3 regions of the Metabacillus flavus genome follow, and region 3 is predicted to be linked to each of the others. Evidence: predicted binding sites of a transcription regulator. Region 3 holds the regulator's gene; each other region holds the start of a gene.
What was found. The regulator CtsR, encoded in region 3, represses protease genes until heat stress. The targets are predictions, from matches to a motif close to ATGGTCAATAAAGGTCAAACA.
Positions count from the first base shown of each region.

Region 1: the regulator CtsR is predicted to act here: its motif matches at 4,324-4,344, upstream of J9317_RS07320 (ATP-dependent Clp protease ATP-binding subunit).
Region 2: the regulator CtsR is predicted to act here: its motif matches at 3,486-3,506, upstream of clpP (ATP-dependent Clp endopeptidase proteolytic subunit ClpP).

Region 1 is NZ_JAGVRK010000001.1:1,414,291-1,421,350, forward strand. It holds gene J9317_RS07315 (M3 family oligoendopeptidase) at 148-1,842, shown strand; gene J9317_RS07320 (ATP-dependent Clp protease ATP-binding subunit) at 2,129-4,267, opposite strand; gene J9317_RS07325 (YkvI family membrane protein) at 4,461-5,498, shown strand; gene J9317_RS07330 (metallophosphoesterase family protein) at 5,544-6,275, shown strand; gene J9317_RS07335 (HAD-IA family hydrolase) at 6,297-6,869, shown strand.
Region 2 is NZ_JAGVRK010000001.1:3,425,311-3,432,370, reverse strand. It holds gene whiA (DNA-binding protein WhiA) at 1-550, shown strand, start outside; gene J9317_RS17595 (HPr family phosphocarrier protein) at 635-892, shown strand; gene J9317_RS17590 (IS1182 family transposase) at 1,060-2,631, shown strand; gene clpP (ATP-dependent Clp endopeptidase proteolytic subunit ClpP) at 2,827-3,429, opposite strand; gene J9317_RS17580 (DUF2164 domain-containing protein) at 3,765-4,022, shown strand; tRNA gene J9317_RS17575 (tRNA-Arg) at 4,190-4,268, shown strand; gene yvfG (protein YvfG) at 4,655-4,876, opposite strand; gene rpoN (RNA polymerase factor sigma-54) at 4,950-6,278, shown strand; gene J9317_RS17560 (glutaredoxin family protein) at 6,271-6,522, shown strand; gene J9317_RS17555 (sugar-binding transcriptional regulator) at 6,643-7,060, shown strand, end outside.
Region 3 is NZ_JAGVRK010000001.1:110,031-117,090, reverse strand. It holds gene clpC (ATP-dependent protease ATP-binding subunit ClpC) at 1-1,574, opposite strand, end outside; gene mcsB (protein-arginine kinase McsB) at 1,580-2,653, opposite strand; gene mcsA (protein-arginine kinase activator protein McsA) at 2,655-3,206, opposite strand; gene J9317_RS00600 (CtsR family transcriptional regulator) at 3,228-3,689, opposite strand; gene J9317_RS00595 (MgtC/SapB family protein) at 3,788-4,429, opposite strand; gene J9317_RS00590 (hypothetical protein) at 4,504-4,644, shown strand; rRNA gene rrf (5S ribosomal RNA) at 5,259-5,374, opposite strand; rRNA gene J9317_RS00580 (23S ribosomal RNA) at 5,448-7,060, opposite strand, start outside.

The DNA.
Region 1 (7,060 bases), 1.3 Mb from region 3:
GCGGGCATGAGCCCTTTGTCTACTTCCTATATCGGATAAATCATGCCAATCTTAATAGGAAAAAGGAAATCATCCTGAGAAGGGATTTTACGTCCGGATGAAGAATAACTGTAAAGCAGGTTATTTCAAAGGAAAGGCAGTGTTACAATGCGTTTTGAACAATACATATACAAAAGACCCGATCTGAATCAAATTCAGACTGAATTTAAGGAAGCCCTCTCTTTATTTAGAGAAGCTGGCAGTTTTGAAGATCAGGATCAGGCAATGAAGAAAATTTATAAAATCAGGAATGCAGCAGATACGATGTCGAACATTTGCTATATCCGCCATTCTATTGATACAAATGATGAATTTTATAAAGCAGAGCAGGATTTCATGGATGAACTTCAGCCGCATATCCAGGCGCTTGTGACTGAGTTTTATGAGGAGCTTGTCCGGTCTAAATACCGTGAAAAATTAGAAGCGCAATGGGGACAGCAGCTTTTTGATCTTGCTGAAACGCAGCTGAAGACCTTTAAGGAAGATGTGCTTGCAGATCTTCAGGAAGAAAACAAGCTGTCCAGTGAGTATACGAAGCTTGTAGCATCAGCGAAAATTGAATTTGACGGAAAAGAATATACCCTTGTGCAGCTTCAGCCCCTGGCAGAATCAACAGACCGCAATTTGCGCAAACGGGCAAGTGAAGCAAAATTTGAATTCTTTTCGAGCCAGGCGGATAAGTTCGACGAAATTTATGACAAGCTTGTGAAAATCCGTACCCGAATTGCTAAGAAGCTTGGCTTCCGTACATTTACTGAGCTGGGATATGCAAGAATGAACCGGATTGATTATAACGCTGAGATGGTCAGTAAATTCAGGAAACAGGTTGAAGAGCATATCGTTCCAATCGCGACAAGCCTTTATGATCGCCAAAAAGAGCGTCTTGGCATGGATGAAATGGTTTATTATGATGAGCCTGTTGAATACACGTCCGGAAATGCGGTTCCGAAAGGAGATCCAGACTGGATTGTGGATAATGGGAAAGAAATGTATAAGGAGCTTTCTCCTGAAACCGATGAATTCTTCCGGTTTATGGCGGATAAAAATCTTCTTGATTTGCTTGCTAAAAAAGGCAAAGCAGGGGGAGGCTACTGTACGTATATTGCCGATTATGAGTCACCATATATTTTCGCTAATTTTAACGGTACATCAGGGGATATTGATGTGCTGACACATGAAGCTGGGCACGCATTCCAGGTGTACATGAGCCGCGGATTTGATGTTGCGGAGTATCAGTGGCCGACACATGAAGCCTGTGAAATCCACTCAATGAGCATGGAGTTTTTTACATGGCCATGGATGGAGCTCTTCTTTAAAGAGGACACAGAAAAATATAAATTTTCTCATTTGAGCGGCGCGCTTAAGTTCATTCCTTATGGAGTTGCAGTCGATGAATTTCAGCATTTCATCTATGAAAATCCAAATGCTTCACCAGCCGAGAGAAACCTTGCGTGGAGAGAGCTGGAAAAGAAATATCTTCCGCACCGGGAATATGAAGACAGCTATTATCTCGAGCAGGGAGGTTTTTGGCAAAAGCAAAGCCATATCTATAATTCTCCCTTCTATTATATTGATTACACCCTTGCCCAAATTTGCGCACTTCAGTATTGGAAACAGCTTCATGAAGACAGAGAGGCGGCTTGGAGCAGTTATTTGAACCTTTGCAGGCAGGGAGGAAGCAAAGCATTCCTCGGTCTTGTAGAAGAAGCTGGCCTGAAATCACCATTTGATGAAGGCACCGTAGAATCAGTAGTCGGAGAAATTACCAAGTGGCTGAACCAAGTGGATGACAAAGCATTATAATAATAAAGGAAAAAGAACAGCCCTCTGAATTGGAGGGCTGTTTGATTTGGCCATGTGAGCTGCTTGCTTTCATCGGGGCGGGCGGTGAGCCTATGCGGCGCAAGCGCCTGCGGGGTCTCAGCTCTCCCGCTGCTCTAAGCTGGAGCCGCGCACCTTCCGCTTCAATCAGCGTAACCCGTAATTATTCAAATTACTTAATAAAAAATGAACCCCCCGGGATGCTCATACGGGGGGTTCATTTTCAATTATTTCCTCTCAGCCGAACTTTTCAAACAGACCTCTATAATTATTTAGATCTTGAAACAGTGATGATCCCGTTTTCAACATTTGCCTGTACGTGGTCCAGTTCATTGTAATCAATGAGCAGGTCTGTAATTTGGTCTTCCAGCTGTTCCTGGATAACCCGGCGAAGCGGACGGGCACCGAATGCAGGGTGATAGCCCAGTTCTGCCAGCCTGTTTTTGGCTTCATCTGAAACGGTCAGCTTCATATTTTTTTCATGCAAGGTTTCTTGAAGCTCTTCAAGCATGAGTTCGACTATTGAAAGCATATGCTTTCTTTCAAGCGATTGAAACTCAATGATTGCATCAAAGCGATTCAGGAATTCTGGCTTAAAGAATGTTCCGAGTGAATCAAGCAGTGTGCTCTCTTTTATAGCTGATGTTGCTTCCGTATCAAATCCTACAGTCATTCGTTTTTCGGAAGTTCCTGCGTTACTGGTCATGATGATGACTGTATCCTTAAAGTTGACCGTGCGCCCATGACTGTCAGTTAAACGCCCGTCTTCCAGGATTTGAAGAAACATGTGCTGGACATCAGGATGGGCTTTTTCAATTTCATCGAGAAGCAGAATGCTGTATGGGTTTCTGCGTACTTTCTCTGTGAGCTGGCCCCCATCATCATGTCCGACATATCCTGGAGGGGAACCGATGATTTTGGATACGGCATGTTTCTCCATATATTCACTCATATCAAGACGAATCATGGAGTCCTTCGTTCCAAACAGTTCTTCTGCCAGGGTTTTGGTCAGCTCAGTTTTCCCTACACCTGTTGGTCCTGCGAAGAGGAAGGAACCGATTGGACGATTTTTGCGTTTCAAGCCGGCCCTGCTTCTGCGTACTGCTTTTGCTACCTTTTGGACCGCTTCTTCCTGGCCGATCACTTTTTTAGCAAGGCTTTCTTCAAGGTTTTTCATTTTGGCCTGTTCGTCTTCCTGAATCTTTCCTACTGGGATACCGGTTTTTTGTTCAATGATCGCCTGGATTTCACTAAGTCCAACATTCATTTTTTCCTGATGATCCTGTTTCTCAAGCTGTTTTTCAAGCAAAATTTCTTCATGGCGGAGCTTTGCCGCAAGTTCATAATTCTCTTCAGCAGCCGCTTTTTCTTTATCTTTTGCAAGCTTGCTGAGCTGATCATGAATATCGGCTTCCTCCACCCGGTCTGCTTTTAAATTCGCTTTTGAACCGGCTTCATCAAGCAAATCAATCGCTTTATCAGGCAGAAAACGATCCTGAATATAGCGGTGTGAAAGGTTTACACAAGCCCGGATGGCTTCATCACTGAATGTAACGCCATGATAGTCTTCATATTTTGATTGAATGCCCTGTAGAATTTCGATTGCTTTATCCAGGGATGGTTCGTGAACCATGACAGGCTGGAAGCGGCGTTCTAAGGCAGCATCTTTTTCAATCTGGCGGTATTCCTTCAATGTCGTCGCACCAATCAGCTGCATTTCACCCCGTGCGAGTGCAGGCTTCAAGATGTTTCCGGCGTCCATAGAGCCTTCCGCAGATCCTGCTCCGACTACTAGGTGAATTTCATCAATAAATAAAATAACGTTTTTACGTAATTGAAGCTCGGCAATGAGTTTTTTCATCCGGTCTTCGAATTGGCCGCGCATGCTCGTATTTGCAACGAGGGATGCTACGTCGAGCAGATATACTTCTTTTTTCAATAGCTTAGAAGGAACTTTCCCTTCAGAAATTTTCAATGCGAGACCTTCAGCTACAGCTGTTTTACCAACCCCAGGTTCACCAATAAGAACCGGATTGTTTTTGTTGCGCCGGTTAAGAATTTCAATAACCCGGTTTACTTCTTCTTCCCGGCCGATGACTGGATCGATTAGCCCTGCTTTTGCAGCATGGGTAAGATTGCGGCCCATTTGATCAAGAAGCCCTCCGCCATTGCGGCCGGATTTTTGATTCTCTGCACCAGGTGTACCTTCATCCTGACTGCCTGCGTTTTTAAAGAACTGATCGAAAGGGAAGGAAGAGAATCCTCCGCCGCTGAAACCGCCGGAAGGAATTTGACTTTCATAATGTGAAAAGCATGTATTGCAGAGCTGTAATTGTTTACGGGCTCCGTTAATTTGAACATTTAGCTGAACGGTTGCCTGATTTTGCTTACAGTTTTGACATTGCATAAAAAAACAACCTCCTTAAAATTTTACTGACTTTGACTATCTTTGACTATTATTATAATTTGACCTTTTTTGACTTTCAAGTATTTTGTTTGAAAAATTTTTTTAGGTTTGCCAATGACTTTAATCCATCTTTCACCTTCTTTTCAAGGAACTTGTCTCATACCTTTAAAAAGAAGGGGAGGGATGGACCGTCATGCTAAATAAAAGCTTTATAGTCGTGCAGATCGCTTTTGTGTATGTAGGAACAGTAGTCGGGGCAGGCTTTGCCACCGGAAAAGAAATTGTTGAATTCTTTACCCGTTTTGGTGCGGCGGGAACCATCGGGATTCTCCTTGCAGGAAGTTTATTTATTCATCTTGGAACAAAGCTGATGGTGATCGCCTCAAGAATCCAAGCTCCCTCCTTTAAAGAAATGAATATCTATTTATTAGGGAGGCATGCAGGGCAAGCAGTAAATGCAGTCATGCTGCTCCTTTTATTTGGGGTAACCTCTGTAATGGTTTCCGGAGCCGGAGCTATATTTGAGGAACGGTTAGGCCTTCCTGCTTCAATTGGGGTGCTGATTAGTATTGTTTTGACACTAATGATTATGGCGAAAGGGCTGCATGGAGTGGTCGGCGTCAATATGCTGGTTGTGCCGATGCTGCTTCTGCTCAGTCTGGTCGTGTTGACCAGCGCTATTACCGAGGGCGGCGCGAATGCTGTTTTTACCGGTATGAGGCTGTTCGATCATGGGTGGGCCGTCTCCTCTGTCTGCTATGCAGCCTATAATCTTGGACTTGCTCAGGCTGTGCTCGTTCCGCTTGCAGCTGAGATCAAAGATGAGGAAGTGTTAAAAAAAGGCGGCAGACTCGGCGGACTGATATTAATGATCATAATGCTCGGAAGCCACTTGGCCCTCCTTTTTGTGCCGGGTGCTGTGAAGTTTGAAGTTCCGATGGCTGAGGTAATGAATACAGTCTTTTCGGCTGCATATTATTTGTACGTTTTAGTTATTTTTGGAGAGGTCCTCACCTCCATTATTGGGAACTTATATGGGATGGAACGCCTGCTTTCTCAATTTATCCGTGTTCCCAGAATGGGTATGATTGCTATCATTCTGGCCGTTTGTTTTTTCTTGAGTTTTATAGGCTATGGTAAATTAATTTCTGCCATCTATCCTGTCATTGGCTACATAAGCCTTTTATTTCTGGGGGCACTGCTTCTGAAAAAGAAACCAGGGAGAGGATGATTTTATGTTAAAATGGAACCTGTCTGGAAGAAGGAGTGACGTCAATTGAACCGAATAGCTGTAATTTCGGATATACATGGGAATGTCCCGGCGCTTGAAGCCGTTCTGGACGATATTCAATTTAGAAGAATCGAAAAAATTATTTGCCTCGGTGACCTGGCAGGGAAAGGCCCGCAATCCCATGATGCGATTGCCATGGTCAGAGAGCATTGTGAAATAACGGTAAAAGGAAACTGGGATGATTTTATAACGAAAGAAACGGAATTTGAAACGCTGAAATGGCATCAGGATCAGCTGACAGATGAGGACCGCCGTTATTTAACACTGCTTCCCTTTTCAGCTGAACTAACCATGAGCGGCCGATTAATCCGGTTATTTCATGCTTCGCCATTTAGCATTTATACAAGGATCCAGCCTTGGGATTCAATTGAACGGAGAATGAGCATGTTTGAGAATACAGAAATGACTGGAGAATCTCTTATGCAGCCTGATATAGCAGGCTATGGAGATGTGCATCAGGCATTTGTGCATCAATATAAAGATAAAATGCTGTTTAATGCAGGAAGTGTGGGAAATCCGCTGGATATGAATCAGGCTTCCTATGCTGTTCTTGAAGGGCTGGAAGGTGAAGAGGCAGAAGGACCGTTCTCCATTCAGCTTATACGGGTTCCTTATGATATTGAACGGTCGATCCGGATTGCCCGGGAGGCGGATATGCCTGACTTGAAGGAATATATTCAGGAACTCACAACGGCTAAGTACAGAGGACTTAGCTGAAAAATAAGGGTGATAGTTGAGATGCATATTTTATGGGATTTTGACGGGACACTATTTAATACGTACCCGGCGTTTACCGAAACGATGTACAAGCTTTTAAAGCCAGACGTGAAAAAAGAGCATATTTTTGAACAGCTGAAGGTGTCTTTTTCGCATGCTGCACAAACCTTTGGAATGACAAAAGAGGACATTGCCGAATTTAAACAGAAGGAAAAGGCTCTTTCTCCTGTATTGAAGCCGCCCTTTCCATACGTAGAAAAGGTGCTGCAATACGCTTCAAAAAACGTCATCATGACGCATAAACCAAGGAATGAAGTGGAAGCTATTTTAAGTCACTACGGGTGGGAGCATTACTTCGATGAAATTGTTGCCGGTGACGATGGATTTCCGAGAAAACCCGATTCGGCATCTTATCAATACCTTCATCAAAAGCACCATATTGATCTTGCAATAGGTGATCGGGAACTGGATATCCTTCCTGCAAAAAAGCTCGGAATCAAAACTTGTCTCTTTCAGAATGATTCAGAGGGAGCAGATTTTTACTTGATTGATTACCGTCAATTTGCAGATAAAGTTGCACCTTCATTCCAATAGGTGTAAACAAGAACAAAAAAAGCGCTTGCGCTTTTTTTTGTTATCCAGCCCCGGCGGTATAAAGAATGAAAAACCTTCCAAACGACTGAAAAAATGAGATATAGGATGGTAACCAAGTATTTTTCTAGAATTATCGTCATATTTATAAGGAAATTGGGAAACTGTTATGTTTGACTGTATACTTTTCTTTC
Region 2 (7,060 bases), 3.3 Mb from region 3:
AGGAGGGTCTGTAAACAATCCGGAGACCTCCTCCTATCACCTGGAAATTTTCTCGCTTTACAAGGAACACAGCGATTCTTTGAGCGAGCTGATGAATACATTTCAGTTAAACAGCAAGTCGCTTGAACGGAAAAAAGGCTACATCGCCTATATGAAAGAAGCGGAGAAAATTGCAGAGTTCCTGAATATTATCGGGGCTCATACTGCACTCCTTAAATTCGAGGATATCCGGATTGTCAGAGACATGAGAAACTCCGTTAACCGCCTTGTGAATTGTGAAACCGCTAACCTGAACAAGACAATCGGTGCGGCATTAAGACAGGTCGAGAATATCGAATACATCGACAGCAAAATCGGACTCGATATGCTTCCGGAAAAGCTGAGGGAAATCGCAAGGCTTCGCGTAGACTATCAGGATGTGACATTAAAGGAATTGGGTGAAATGGTTTCCAGCGGAACCATCAGCAAATCCGGAATCAATCATCGTTTGCGCAAGCTTGATCAAATAGCGGATCAGCTCAGAGCCGGGAAACCGGTTTCCATGAAATAAACTTGGGGATCTAGTGCATTTTTGCTCAAGCCGTAATAGCAAGGGCATTTAACATAATTATGATGCAAGGGAGAGGGGATTCATATGGTAGAGAAACAAGTGGAAGTACGCCTGAAAAATGGCCTGCAAGCCCGTCCTGCAGCCTTGTTCGTCCAAGAAGCCAACCGTTATGGCTCGGATATTTTTCTTGAAAAAGAGGGCAAAAAGGTAAACGCTAAAAGTATTATGGGGCTGATGAGCCTGGCCATTGGTACAGGTTCCACCATCACGCTGATTGCAGAGGGGCATGATGAGCAGGAGGCTCTTGAAGCTTTGACGGAATATGTTCATCAGGAAGCTTAATCATTAAAAAAGAGTCTGGGACAAAACCCAGTAAATAAGAGAGGCCATCGCAAATAAGTTTGAGACGGCCTCTCTTTCTATTTTTTGCATTCATTTTTAATGAAGAATATAAGGACACCTTCTGATAAAATTAAAGTTACCACACAATAACTATCGGAGGTGCCCTTATGTATAAACAGTATAACATGGACCAGGTTGTTTTGCCCCTGGATTTAGAAATGAAACTCGATAAAAAAGATATTGCCTACACCGTTCATCATATGGTTGAACAGATTCCCGACGAAGCCTTTTCTAGTTTCGTACGCGAGACCGGGTGTCCAGCTTATCATCCGAGAATGATGATGAAAATTATCTTATGCGCCTATACCCAATCTGTTTTTTCTGGCAGAAAAATTGAGGGACTCCTTACAGACAGCGTTCGGATGATGTGGCTTTCTCAAGGGTATGTCCCGTGTTATCGAACCATTAACCGGTTCCGGGTCCATCCGGAAGTGAAACACCTTCTTCGTCAAGGATTTGTCCAATTTCGATGTCAGCTGGTTCAAAAAAAGCTAATTGATGCCGAGGCGATTTTTATTGATGGAACCAAAATTGAAGCCAACGCCAATAAGTTTACATTTGTCTGGCGGAAATCGGTGGAGAGGTACAGTGACAGCTTGGTGGAGAAGTCCAGCCAAATCTATGATGAACTGTTGGAAAAGGATATTATCCCGGCCATTGACCGGGATCATGAGGAAGAACTCAAGGCGGAAGAACTCTCTTTAATCGTGAAACAACTGGAAGAAAAAGTGGAGGAACTGAATCAAAAAATAGATGCAAGTAAAGATGGGAAAGCACGGAAAGAACTTCGTTCCATGCGCAAAGAACCAAAGAAGCTTCATAAGATGTTTACAGATTTTGTGACGCGCAAACAAAAATATGAAAACGATATGAAAATCTTTAAGGAACGTAACAGTTACTCAAAAACCGATCCGGATGCGACGTTCATGCGAATGAAAGATGATTACATGAAAAATGGACAACTCAAACCCGGTTATAATGTTCAGATTGCGACTCAAGGTCAATTTACGCTCGCTTACGATTTATTTCCAAACCCAACGGATACACGCACATTCATTCCATTTTTAAATCATATTGAGAAGCACTTCTTCAAACTCCCGGAGTATATCGTCGCGGATGCGGGGTATGGAAGCGAAGAAAACTACGCGGATGTCTTAGAGAATCGGAAACGTACACCGCTCATTACCTATAATACCTATCGTAAAGAGAACAAAAAGAGTTTCAAGAAGAACGAGTTTCACGCCGCCAATTGGGCGTACAAGGAAGAAGACGATTCGTTCACATGTCCAAAAGGGAAACGATTGACGTTCCGCTATTTATCCCATCGCACCGATCGCACCGGCTTTAAGCGAGAGATCAAAGTATATGAATGCGAGGACTGTTCCGATTGCCCTCTACGCGCTCAATGTACAAAAGCGAAGGATGGGAATAACCGCAAGGTCTATTACAACGAGAAGTGGGAGCAACAGAAAAATCAGATCAAGCAGCAGCTTTCGGATGAAAAAACGGGTTCCATCTACGCTCAACGAAAAATTGACGTAGAACCAGTTTTTGGATATCTGAAGGCTAATTTGCGTTTCAACCGAATGTCCGTAAGGGGCAAAGACAAGGTAGAAAACGAATTAGGTTTTGCCTTCATGGCGGTGAACTTGAAAAAGTACACCGCCATGAACACATAAAAGTCCAGAGAAGTGTGGATTTCATCACAAAAAAGGGTTCCGATCAGAAAAACATCTGATCGGAACCCTTTATTCATTATTTCTGGTTAGTTTTGTCCCAGACTCTTTTCTCTGTTTAGGAAATTAAGAAATGACTCAATGTGGATAAGTATTACTAGGTGTATCTCCGTCTATCGCCTGCGCTTTTGTTCCATATTATTTATCTTTATCGGCAAGCAGGTTGCGTGTCATTACCTTATCGATCAAACCATACTCAAGCGCTCTGTCTGCTGTCATAAAGTTGTCGCGGTCTGTATCGCGTCCAATGACTTCAATCGGCTGTCCAGTACGCTCAGCCAGAATCTGGTTCAGTTTTTCACGAAGGAATAGAATGCGCTTCGCAGCAATTTCGATTTCAGTTGCTTGACCTTGAGCTCCTCCAAGCGGCTGATGAATCATAACCTCACTGTTTGGCAGGGCATAACGCTTTCCTTTTGTTCCTGCTGCAAGCAAGAATGCTCCCATGGATGCAGCCATTCCGATACAAATCGTGTTGACATCCGGCTTAATGAATTGCATCGTGTCATAAATAGCCATACCAGCTGTAATGGATCCGCCTGGGCTATTGATGTAAATGGAAATATCCTTCTCAGGATCTTCTGCTTCAAGAAACAAGAGCTGAGCAACAACAGCATTTGCTACGTTGTCGTCAATTCCGCTCCCAAGCATGATGATTCGGTCTTTCAGCAAGCGGGAATAAATATCGTATGCACGCTCTCCGCGGTTCGTTTGCTCAATTACTGTAGGAATTAAATTCACAGTATAGCCTCCCTTGTTTAATATGTAATTTCATTATGTACTCTCATCATACAATTATGGTCAATAAAGGTCAAACAAAAACAACCGGATTACAGGTGCTTTTATCAGTCTATGCTGACTGTATTCATGATACCCGATAAAACATTATTTAAACAGGCGATTGCTTCAATTAAAAGCAACAAACTGCGGATCGGTGATTGCATTTTCTTAATAGGCACGGAGCCTGCCTGAATATGTTTTTGGAAGGGCTCAAATTCCCCAAAAGAATCTTAGAATGGTAAGATAGGATTCAACAAAACGGATTGCCGAATTCGGACAGGAAAGGGCTGGGACGGATGATTAAAATTAAAAAAGAAGCAAAGGCAGATATGGTGTCAAAATTGCAGGACTATTTATACAAAGAATGGGATGAAGAAATTGGGGATTTAGCGGCAGAGATCTTTCTTGAATATATCGGGAATGAATTGGGTCCCTATTTCTACAATCAGGGTGTAGAGGATGCAAGGTCTTTATTGAATGAAAAGCTGCTTGATTTAGAGGAAGAGTACTATTCCCTTGAAAAACCTTTACGTAAACGGAAGCTCGATTCTTAAAGTAAAACTTCCATGAGCCTACGCATGGCTAGGGGCAGTTTATCCGATAATTCTTATCCGTATTTTAGCAAGTCTTGAGGCGGAAAATAGTACTGCCCGTTAATGTGCGATAAAAAGCTTGATTAATCAGCTTTAGTGTCATATAATATTCCTTGCTGACACTAAAGGCGCTCGTAGCTCAGTTGGATAGAGCGGTGGTTTCCGGTACCACGTCTGTCGGGGGTTCGAATCCCTTCGAGCGCGCCATACATATCATTCACAGTCCTCCTGGCTATCGCTGGGGGGCTTTTTGTTATAGGCGGTTATCGCTGCTATGGAATAGGATCCAGGTTCCTCGGTTTTTCTTTAGGCGGGCAGTGAGCATCTTCAGCCTTGCGGAATCTCATGCCATCCATTCACAACCTGAGCAGTAAACCTTGTCATAGCACTAAAAAACGCCCGCTCCGGAATCGGATGGGCGTTTATTCATTAAAATTTAAGCGTTCATTGTCTATTCCTTGGAGAACAAGATCATATGTACACTCCAGTGCACGTGGCACTGGCCTGGAATGGACGTGTGTGCAGCAGCAGAATCTACTGCTGATTAGAGGATCATATCAAATTTTTTTGGAAATGTGAAGAGGGAAAGTTTTCTACTTTTTTTGTTCGCTCTTTACTGTGTTATAAGCCTCATCAAGATGCTGAATCCGCTTAAGCACTTCTGCATTTTTCGTTAGCTGGTCCTGGACAAGCGTCGATACGACAGAACGGTAATAGCTGTTCATTGCATCGGTTTTGTTCATTTTCCCATTGTTCAGCTCCACATGCTGGCGGAAATTCTGTTCAAAATAAGGAATCGAAAAAAGTTCGCTCATGAAAGATTCTCCTTTCTGATTTTTCTCCTAAACGTTCTTTACTTCATGTAAAATGAAGGAAGGGGGGATGGATATGAACATGAAAACAGGATTATCGCAGGAGCAGTCGCTGAAGCTTCATTTATCACAAGAGCTGAAGCAAGCGATCACCCTTCTTCAATACAATGCAATGGAGTTAGAGCAATATGTCCAGGAGCTGGCTCTGGATAACCCTTTAATCGAAATAAATGAACAAGTAAATCCTAATGTATTTTACCATAGAAGAAGATCTCAAGGGGCAAGCGGGGATTACAGTCAAATTGATTTGATTGGTTCTCAATCCCGCAGTCTGGCAGAATATCTGTTTGACCAGCTGAGAATGATTGGCGAGACAAACCGGATCGTAAAAGGAACGAGAATGTTTGCAGAACAGGTTGATGAAAACGGTTACTTGGATGAGAATGCGGGAATCCGGTGCCATGGTTTTTCGGCTGCAGAAGAAGAAGAATGTCTCCGTATCCTCCAGAGCCTGGATCCGGCAGGGGTAGGGGCGAGAAATCTTCAGGAATGCCTTATCCTCCAGATAAGCCGCCATCAAAGGAAACCCAAGTCGGCAATGGACATTATAAGCCGTTATTTTAAGCTCTTTGCTGATCATTCCTGGAAAGAGCTTGCCAGAATATCCGGCTATAAAATACAAGAAATACAAGACACCTATGATTATATCCAAACGCTTCATCCTAAACCCGGCAGCACCTATGAAGGAACCCACGCTTCTTATATCATTCCGGATCTCGTTATCGAGCGGGCAGGAGAAGGGTTTGAAGCGGGGTGCAATGAAGCAGCTTTGCCTGAAATCAGCATCAGCTCAGAATATGAGGCTTTGAAAAACCAATCCGGGCAGGAAGAGCTGAAAAAGTATCTTTCTGCGAAACAGCAGCAGGGCATGTGGCTACTCAAAACGCTTGACCAAAGGAAAGAAACAATGGTAAAAGTAATGAAAGAAATTTTGTCTGTTCAGCAAGCCTTCTTTCAAACAGGAAAAACGGAGCTGCTCAAACCGCTGACTCTAAATGATTTAGCGGAGGCGTGCGGCATTCACGAATCGACCGTTAGCCGGGCTTTAAAAGGAAAGTATGTTCAGACACCGTACGGTACTCTGGAAATGAAATTCTTTCTTACCAACAAAATCGGATCAATAACAGAATCAGACCAGTCTGCAGCCGCCGCGAAAGAGATGCTGATGCGATTGATAAATAACGAAGACAAGACTTCACCGCTGTCTGATCAGATGATTGCTGCCGTCATGCTCGAGCGGCATGATTTAAAGCTTTCGAGACGGACGATTGCAAAATACAGAGACCAGCTGAAAATTCCTGCTTCTTCTATAAGAAGGCGCTACACGGAGGCGAGCAATGATTAACCTTACGGTGTACTCCAGAGAAAATTGTCATTTGTGCAAGGAAGCCATTCAGCTCGTAGAAGAATTATCCCGTGAGATGGATTTGACCTTTAAAATCGTAGATATCCATTGTGACGATGCATTAGTAGAAAAGTATGGTTTAATGATTCCCGTCATCGAATATGCCGGAAAAGAGCTTGCATACGGCCGGGTAAAAAAAGATTTTTTAAGTAAGCGGATACATGAGCACGTTAGGATTGAATAACCTTCTTCTCCCTGTTAAAATGAATTTGTAGCAGGGAGATTTTTTTTGCAGCAAGCGGGACATAATATGTCTCATAGGGACCCAAAAAGTCCCGATGACTCGTTTGAAAGGATTGCGTAGATGAGAGAAATGATAGAGGTACAAAAGAAACTAGTTCCCGATCTGCTCAAGCTGATGCAAAAAAGGTATCAGATCTTGCAATACATACGACTTATGCAGCCAATTGGACGCAGAAGCCTTTCCATCAGCCTTGGCATCAGTGAACGAATTTTACGCGCAGAGGTTCAGTTCTTAAAAGACCGAAATCTGATCTCCATCGAAACTTCCGGAATGACGCTGACTGAAGACGGAACGAATCTCTTGAAAGCCCTTGAAGAAATGATGAAAGATGTTTTAGGTCTGACTCTTATGGAAAATAAACTAAGAGAGAAGCTGAATCTGAAACGGGTCATTATTGTCTCAGGTGACAGCGATCAGTCGTCCTGGGTTAAGAAAGAGATGGGCCGTGCTTGTGTGACCTGCATAAAAGAACACCTTT
Region 3 (7,060 bases):
ACAGCCTTGGCTACTGCGACTACTGCTTCATCCTGGCCGATTACACGGGAGTGCAGAAGCTGCTCCATGTTCAGAAGCTTATCTGTTTCTGTCTGGGCAAGGCGTGATACAGGAACTCCTGTCCAGTTGGATACGACCATTGCAATATCTTCAACCGTCACTTCAGAATTTTCCTGGCCCTGCTTTTCTTTCCACGTTTTCTTCGTTTCATCCAGCTGTTCACGAAGTCTTTGCTCTGTATCGCGTAAAGAAGCAGCTTTTTCAAATTCCTGGCTCTGTACAGCTGCATCCTTTTCTTTTCTTACTTCTTCAAGCTTCATCTCTAATTCTTTCAAATTAGGAGGTGTAGTGAAGGAACGCAGTCTCACTTTAGATCCCGCTTCATCAATTAAATCGATTGCTTTATCCGGAAGGAATCGGTCCGAGATGTAACGGTCGGAAAGCTTAACCGCTGCATCAATCGCTTCATCTGTGATTGAAACACGGTGATGTGCTTCATAGCGGTCGCGGAGGCCGCTCAGGATTTGAATACTTTCCGCTACAGTCGGTTCATCCACTGTAATAGGCTGGAAGCGTCTTTCAAGCGCTGCATCTTTTTCAATATATTTACGGTATTCATCAAGAGTTGTAGCACCGATGCACTGAAGCTCACCGCGTGCAAGGGACGGCTTCAGAATGTTGGAAGCATCAATGGCTCCCTCTGCTCCGCCTGCACCGATCAGTGTATGAAGCTCATCAATGAAAAGAATGATATTGCCTGCCTGGCGAATCTCATCCATCACTTTTTTCAGGCGGTCCTCAAATTCTCCGCGGTATTTCGTTCCGGCAACAACCGTACCCATATCAAGTGTCATTACCCGCTTATCCCGAAGAATTTCCGGAACTTCATTTTGAACGATTTGCTGGGCAAGGCCTTCAGCAATCGCCGTTTTACCTACACCCGGTTCCCCGATAAGGACAGGGTTGTTCTTCGTTCTGCGGCTTAGCACCTCAATAACACGCTGAATTTCCTTCCCGCGTCCGATAACCGGATCAAGGCTTCCTTCGCGTGCAATCACCGTTAAATCGCGTGCCAGGCTATCTAAAGTAGGTGTATTGGCATTCGCCATCCCTCCGCCCTGATGGCCGGAAGAGGACTCATTGCTTCCGAGCAGCTGAAGAACCTGCTGCCTTGCTTTGTTTAAACTTACACCCAGATTATTAAGTACTCGAGCTGCTACTCCTTCACCTTCGCGGATTAACCCAAGAAGGATGTGCTCTGTTCCTACATAGGAATGACCAAGCTTGCGCGCTTCATCCATTGAAAGCTCAATGACCTTTTTGGCACGCGGAGTGTAATGGATGGTTTGAGAAATATCCTGGCCTCTGCCAATCAGACTTTCCACTTCTTTTTGAATTTTCTCTGAACCCAATCCAAGTGCATTCAAAGCTTTTGCAGCAATTCCTTCTCCTTCGCGTACAAGACCAAGAAGGATATGTTCTGTTCCAATATTGTTATGTCCCAGTCTAACGGCTTCTTCCTGAGCCAGTGCCAGTACTTTTTGCGCTCTCTCTGTAAATCTGCCGAACATCATACCTATCAGCCTCCATCTATCTCCATTTTTAAACGTTCACGAATTAATGCGGCTCTGCGGATATCCCGCTCATCCGGTGTCAGTCCAGTACCTGAATACTGCTGCAGAAAACCCGGCTGTGTTAAAATCATCAGTTCATTTAAAATATTTTTGGAAACGTTTTGTATTAGTCCTATATCAATTCCCAATCTAACATCGGATAAACATCTCGCTGTTTCTTTCGATTCAATGATCCTGCTGTTAGCCAAAATGCCATACGACCGATAAATGCGATCCTCAAGCTGAATTTTTGATGCTTGCAGCACCGCTTCTCTTGCAGAGCGTTCCTGGGCAATTAATTGCTGAACAACACTGAGAAGATCCTCGGCTATATCCTCTTCCGACTTTCCAAGCGTGATCTGGTTTGAAATTTGGAATAGGTTACCTAAAGCTTCGCTGCCTTCCCCGTAAATTCCTCTAACAACCAGACCAAGCTGGTTAATTGCCGGTACAATTCGGTTCATTTGCTTCGTCAAGGCGAGTGCAGGAAGATGCATCATTACAGATGCTCTCATCCCAGTGCCTACGTTAGTCGGACAGCTTGTCAGATATCCTCTATTCTCATCAAAAGCATAATCTACTTCTTTTTCAATCCAGTCATCAAGCTTCCCTGCCACTTCAAGTGCCTCTTTTACTTGAAGACCCGGGAACAAACATTGTATTCGAATGTGGTCCTCTTCATTCACCATGATACTCACTTCTTCATTAACAGAAAGCAGGCATCCGGAGAAGGATGAGTCATCTGCCAGACTCGGACTAATCAAATGCTTCTCCACCAATACCCTCTTTTGCACGGGTTCGAGCTCACTCATCTTTAGCAGGACGAAGGACCCGATATCAGGAAACGTCTGATCTGAAAACTGTTCTTCGAAAAGCTTGAGAATGTTCTGGAATTCTTCTTCTGATGCTAAGGTTGGAAAGCGGAACTGCTCTATATTCCGGGCAAGTCTCACTCTGCTGCTCAATACGATGTCTGAGTCCGGGCCTTCCTGGCTCATCCACGCACTCATTGCATTGTTCATAAAATCCTGCAATGACATCTTAAGCCTCCTCCCCTCTATCCGCATTCATTTTTCTGACAATCCCTTTAATTTCGTCCCTGAGCTCGGCTGCTTTTTCAAATTCCTCCTGTGAAATGTGATGCTGCATCTGCTTCTTCAGCTCTTCCATTTTCTTTTGGAGATGAATGCTTCCTCCAATGCGCTTAGGGATTTTGCCTCCATGAACAGTGTTGCCGCTATGAACCTTTCTTAAAATAGGCGTAATTTCACTTTGAAATGTCCGATAGCAATCCGGACATCCGAATCTGCCTGCCTTGCCGAACTCACGGAACGTCATCTTGCAGCGGGGGCATTGACGAACCTCCTCTGCCCGATACATCGAGGATGCATCAGACTTTCCAAGCTTCGTTTCAAAATTTAGAAGTCCTGATAAAAGGGAATTGATAGAAAAGCCGCCGTCGCTTCCGAATACCATCATATTACTATTCTCTTTCGCACAGTGTTCACAAATATGCACTTCTGCTTTTTCACCATTAACCACTTTGGTGAAATGGAACGTTGCCGGTCTTTCATGGCACTCCTGACAAATCAATGAGGATCACCTGCCTTACGTTTATTTATATTTAAGGGACGTCAGCATTGCCTTTAGCATTCTTGACCGTAATTCATCTCTTAAAGGCAAATCTACATAAAGAACTGAACGATCCATCACACTTATCATAATCTTAGCTTCACGCGGAGTTATAACCTGCTCCGCTGCCAGCCTCATAACAATATCCTCTGCAGATGCCTGCGGAATTCTGTCCCCTGCAAGCTCCAAAATCTGATCCAGAAGATGGGCCTCATCGTTGGACTGAACTTTAATAATCCTGATGTAGCCTCCGCCTCCGCGCTTGCTTTCAACCATATATCCCCGTTCGACAGTAAAGCGGGTATTAATCACATAATTAATCTGAGAGGGCACACACTGGAACTTATCGGCAATCTCGCTTCTCTTCAGTTCAACGATTTCTTCTTCACTCATATCGAGGACCTGCTTTAAATACTGCTCGATAATATCCGAAATGTTTCTCATCAAGCCTCCTCCTCACTTGACTTTGACTATATTTGACTAATATAAATATATGACGTCCGCGCTTTTTTTTCAACTATTTCATTCGAGGAGGCATTCCATTACGAATCCCAATCGTCCTTTTTTGATACCTCTAAGATATAAACCGGTTCATTTTGATCATTGCCGGAATTATTTATGCTCATTTTATACACAACCAGGTCATTATGCTCCAATGCCCTCAGCACTTCCTCCAGACTTTCCTCTGGCTGCACCTTTATTTTCATTCTTTCCCTTTCTTTCTTTTTATTAAAACTCCATTGCACGCGGTTCAGTAAAGAAAGGCTCATCACTACAACAATTGCCGTAAAACAAGCAAGCATATACATCCCGGCTCCTATCACCAGTCCCAGTCCGGCCGAAATCCAAATGGACGCAGCGGTTGTCAGCCCATGGATACTGCTTCCCTTAACTAAAATAGTCCCAGCCCCCAGGAAGCCAATTCCGCTAATCACATAGGATGGAATCCGGGAAGGATCAAATTGAGTACTGGGGTACTCCTCCAAGTAGTCTTCAAACCCGTAAAGAGAAAGTAGCATCAGCAAACATGCCCCTATACCAACAATTAAATGAGTTCTAAAACCTGCCGGATGCCCCTTCAATTCACGTTCTGCACCAATAAAGCCGCATAGGAAAGCCGTAAAAATAATTCTGGCCATCATCGTAAATTCTTTAGATATGATAATATCCTTCATGGTTTCCATTAATTCTCCCCTTCAAACTTTCATTCTTAAAAAATCATTCTTTTTTTATACCCTTTATGGAAGGGGGGGAAACGATGGGATTCTGGTATGGGGGCGGAGAAGTTTTGGATATATCGGCGCAAATGGGGTGGGTATCGATCGGGAGGATTTGGCGTTATGGGAAGGAACTTAGGGGGGGTGCCAGGGGCCGCCCGTATTTAGGAGGGATTGATTGAAATGGTGGATTTTTGATTACACCTCGCCCATTTTTGATCGACACTGCTGAAATGGTGAGGCATCAGGAGGGAATTGGGGCGAGAATCGAGATCCATTCCTTCGCTTAGGTACAGCATTGGACGCAGCTGGAGAGGATATTGGCTATTTCTAAGCTTATATCGACTAAAATGAGCGGATATCGACTTTTCAGGAGGATTGAACATGATCGGAAGTGATTCAGCGGCGCGCTGAATCCACCTTCTTGGGCGTTACCGTTACGATCAGGATTCTGTATCGATGATCGAAGCCGAACCTATTTATTATCGAAAAACTTCATATGTTATCGAAAACCCCCGTTTTATTATCGATTCCTCCACAATCGACATGCCTCGCGGGAATGCGGGTGCCGGCCGGATCGAGTATCCCCCTTCGCTTTTCCTTCCTCTATCCCAAGCGTATTCCTCAAAAAACCTCTCCCCGCAAAAACAAAGTTCAACCGAATCGAGTATTTGCTCCTCCTTCCTCTCCATCCCTAGCATATCCCCCTAAAACAAATTCCACCCGAATCTAGTATCCGGCTCTTCGAACCCAAACAAAAAAGGCTCACCCCAAGGGGCAAGCCTTTTTCTCATGTACCTGGCAACGTCCTACTCTCACAGGGGGAAACCCCCAACTACCATCGGCGCTAAAGAGCTTAACTTCCGTGTTCGGTATGGGAACGGGTGTGACCTCTCTGCCATAATTACCAGATATTTTGTTGAAAGATTGCTCTTTCAAAACTAGATAACGATTGCTGCACGAGTAAAGCAGCCTTACTTGAATAAAGGTTAAGTCCTCGACCGATTAGTATTCGTCAGCTGCACGTGTCACCACGCTTCCACCTCGAACCTATCAACCTGGTCATCTTCCAGGGGTCTTACTCTTGCGATGGGAAATCTCATCTTGAGGGGGGCTTCATGCTTAGATGCTTTCAGCACTTATCCCGTCCGCACATAGCTACCCAGCGATGCCTTTGGCAAGACAACTGGTACACCAGCGGTGCGTCCATCCCGGTCCTCTCGTACTAAGGACAGCTCCTCTCAAATTTCCTGCGCCCGCGACGGATAGGGACCGAACTGTCTCACGACGTTCTGAACCCAGCTCGCGTACCGCTTTAATGGGCGAACAGCCCAACCCTTGGGACCGACTACAGCCCCAGGATGCGATGAGCCGACATCGAGGTGCCAAACCTCCCCGTCGATGTGGACTCTTGGGGGAGATAAGCCTGTTATCCCCGGGGTAGCTTTTATCCGTTGAGCGATGGCCCTTCCATGCGGAACCACCGGATCACTAAGCCCGACTTTCGTCCCTGCTCGACTTGTAGGTCTCGCAGTCAAGCTCCCTTGTGCCTTTACACTCTGCGAATGATTTCCAACCATTCTGAGGGAACCTTTGGGCGCCTCCGTTACATTTTAGGAGGCGACCGCCCCAGTCAAACTGCCCGCCTGACACTGTCTCCCGGCCCGATCAGGGCCGCGGGTTAGAAGTTCAACACAGCCAGGGTAGTATCCCACCAATGCCTCCACCGAAGCTGGCGCTCCGGTTTCCAAGGCTCCTACCTATCCTGTACAAGCTGTGCCAAAATTCAATATCAGGCTGCAGTAAAGCTCCACGGGGTCTTTCCGTCCTGTCGCGGGTAACCTGCATCTTCACAGGTACTATAATTTCACCGAGTCTCTCGTTGAGACAGTGCCCAGATCGTTACGCCTTTCGTGCGGGTCGGAACTTACCCGACAAGGAATTTCGCTACCTTAGGACCGTTATAGTTACGGCCGCCGTTTACTGGGGCTTCAATTCAAAGCTTCGCTTGCGCTAACCTCTCCTCTTAACCTTCCAGCACCGGGCAGGCGTCAGCCCCTATACTTCGCCTTGCGGCTTCGCAGAGACCTGTGTTTTTGCTAAACAGTCGCCTGGGCCTATTCACTGCGGCTCTTCAAGGCTATTCACCCTAAAGAGCACCCCTTCTCCCGAAGTTACGGGGTCATTTTGCCGAGTTCCTTAACGAGAGTTCTCTCGATCACCTTAGGATTCTCTCCTCGCCTACCTGTGTCGGTTTGCGGTACGGGCACCATTTTCCTCGCTAGAAGCTTTTCTAGGCAGTGTGGAATCAGGAACTTCGGTACTTAATTTCCCTCGCCATCACAGCTCAGCCTTAACCAAGGGACGGATTTGCCTATCCCTTGAGCCTACCTGCTTGGACGCGCATATCCAACAGCGCGCTTACCCTATCCTCCTGCGTCCCTCCATTGCTCAAACGGAAAAGAGGTGGTACAGGAATCTCAACCTGTTGTCCATCGCCTACGCCTTTCGGCCTCGGCTTAGGTCCCGACTAACCCTGAGCGGACGAGCCTTCCTCAGGAAACCTTAGGCATTCGGTGGAGGGGATTCTCACCCCTC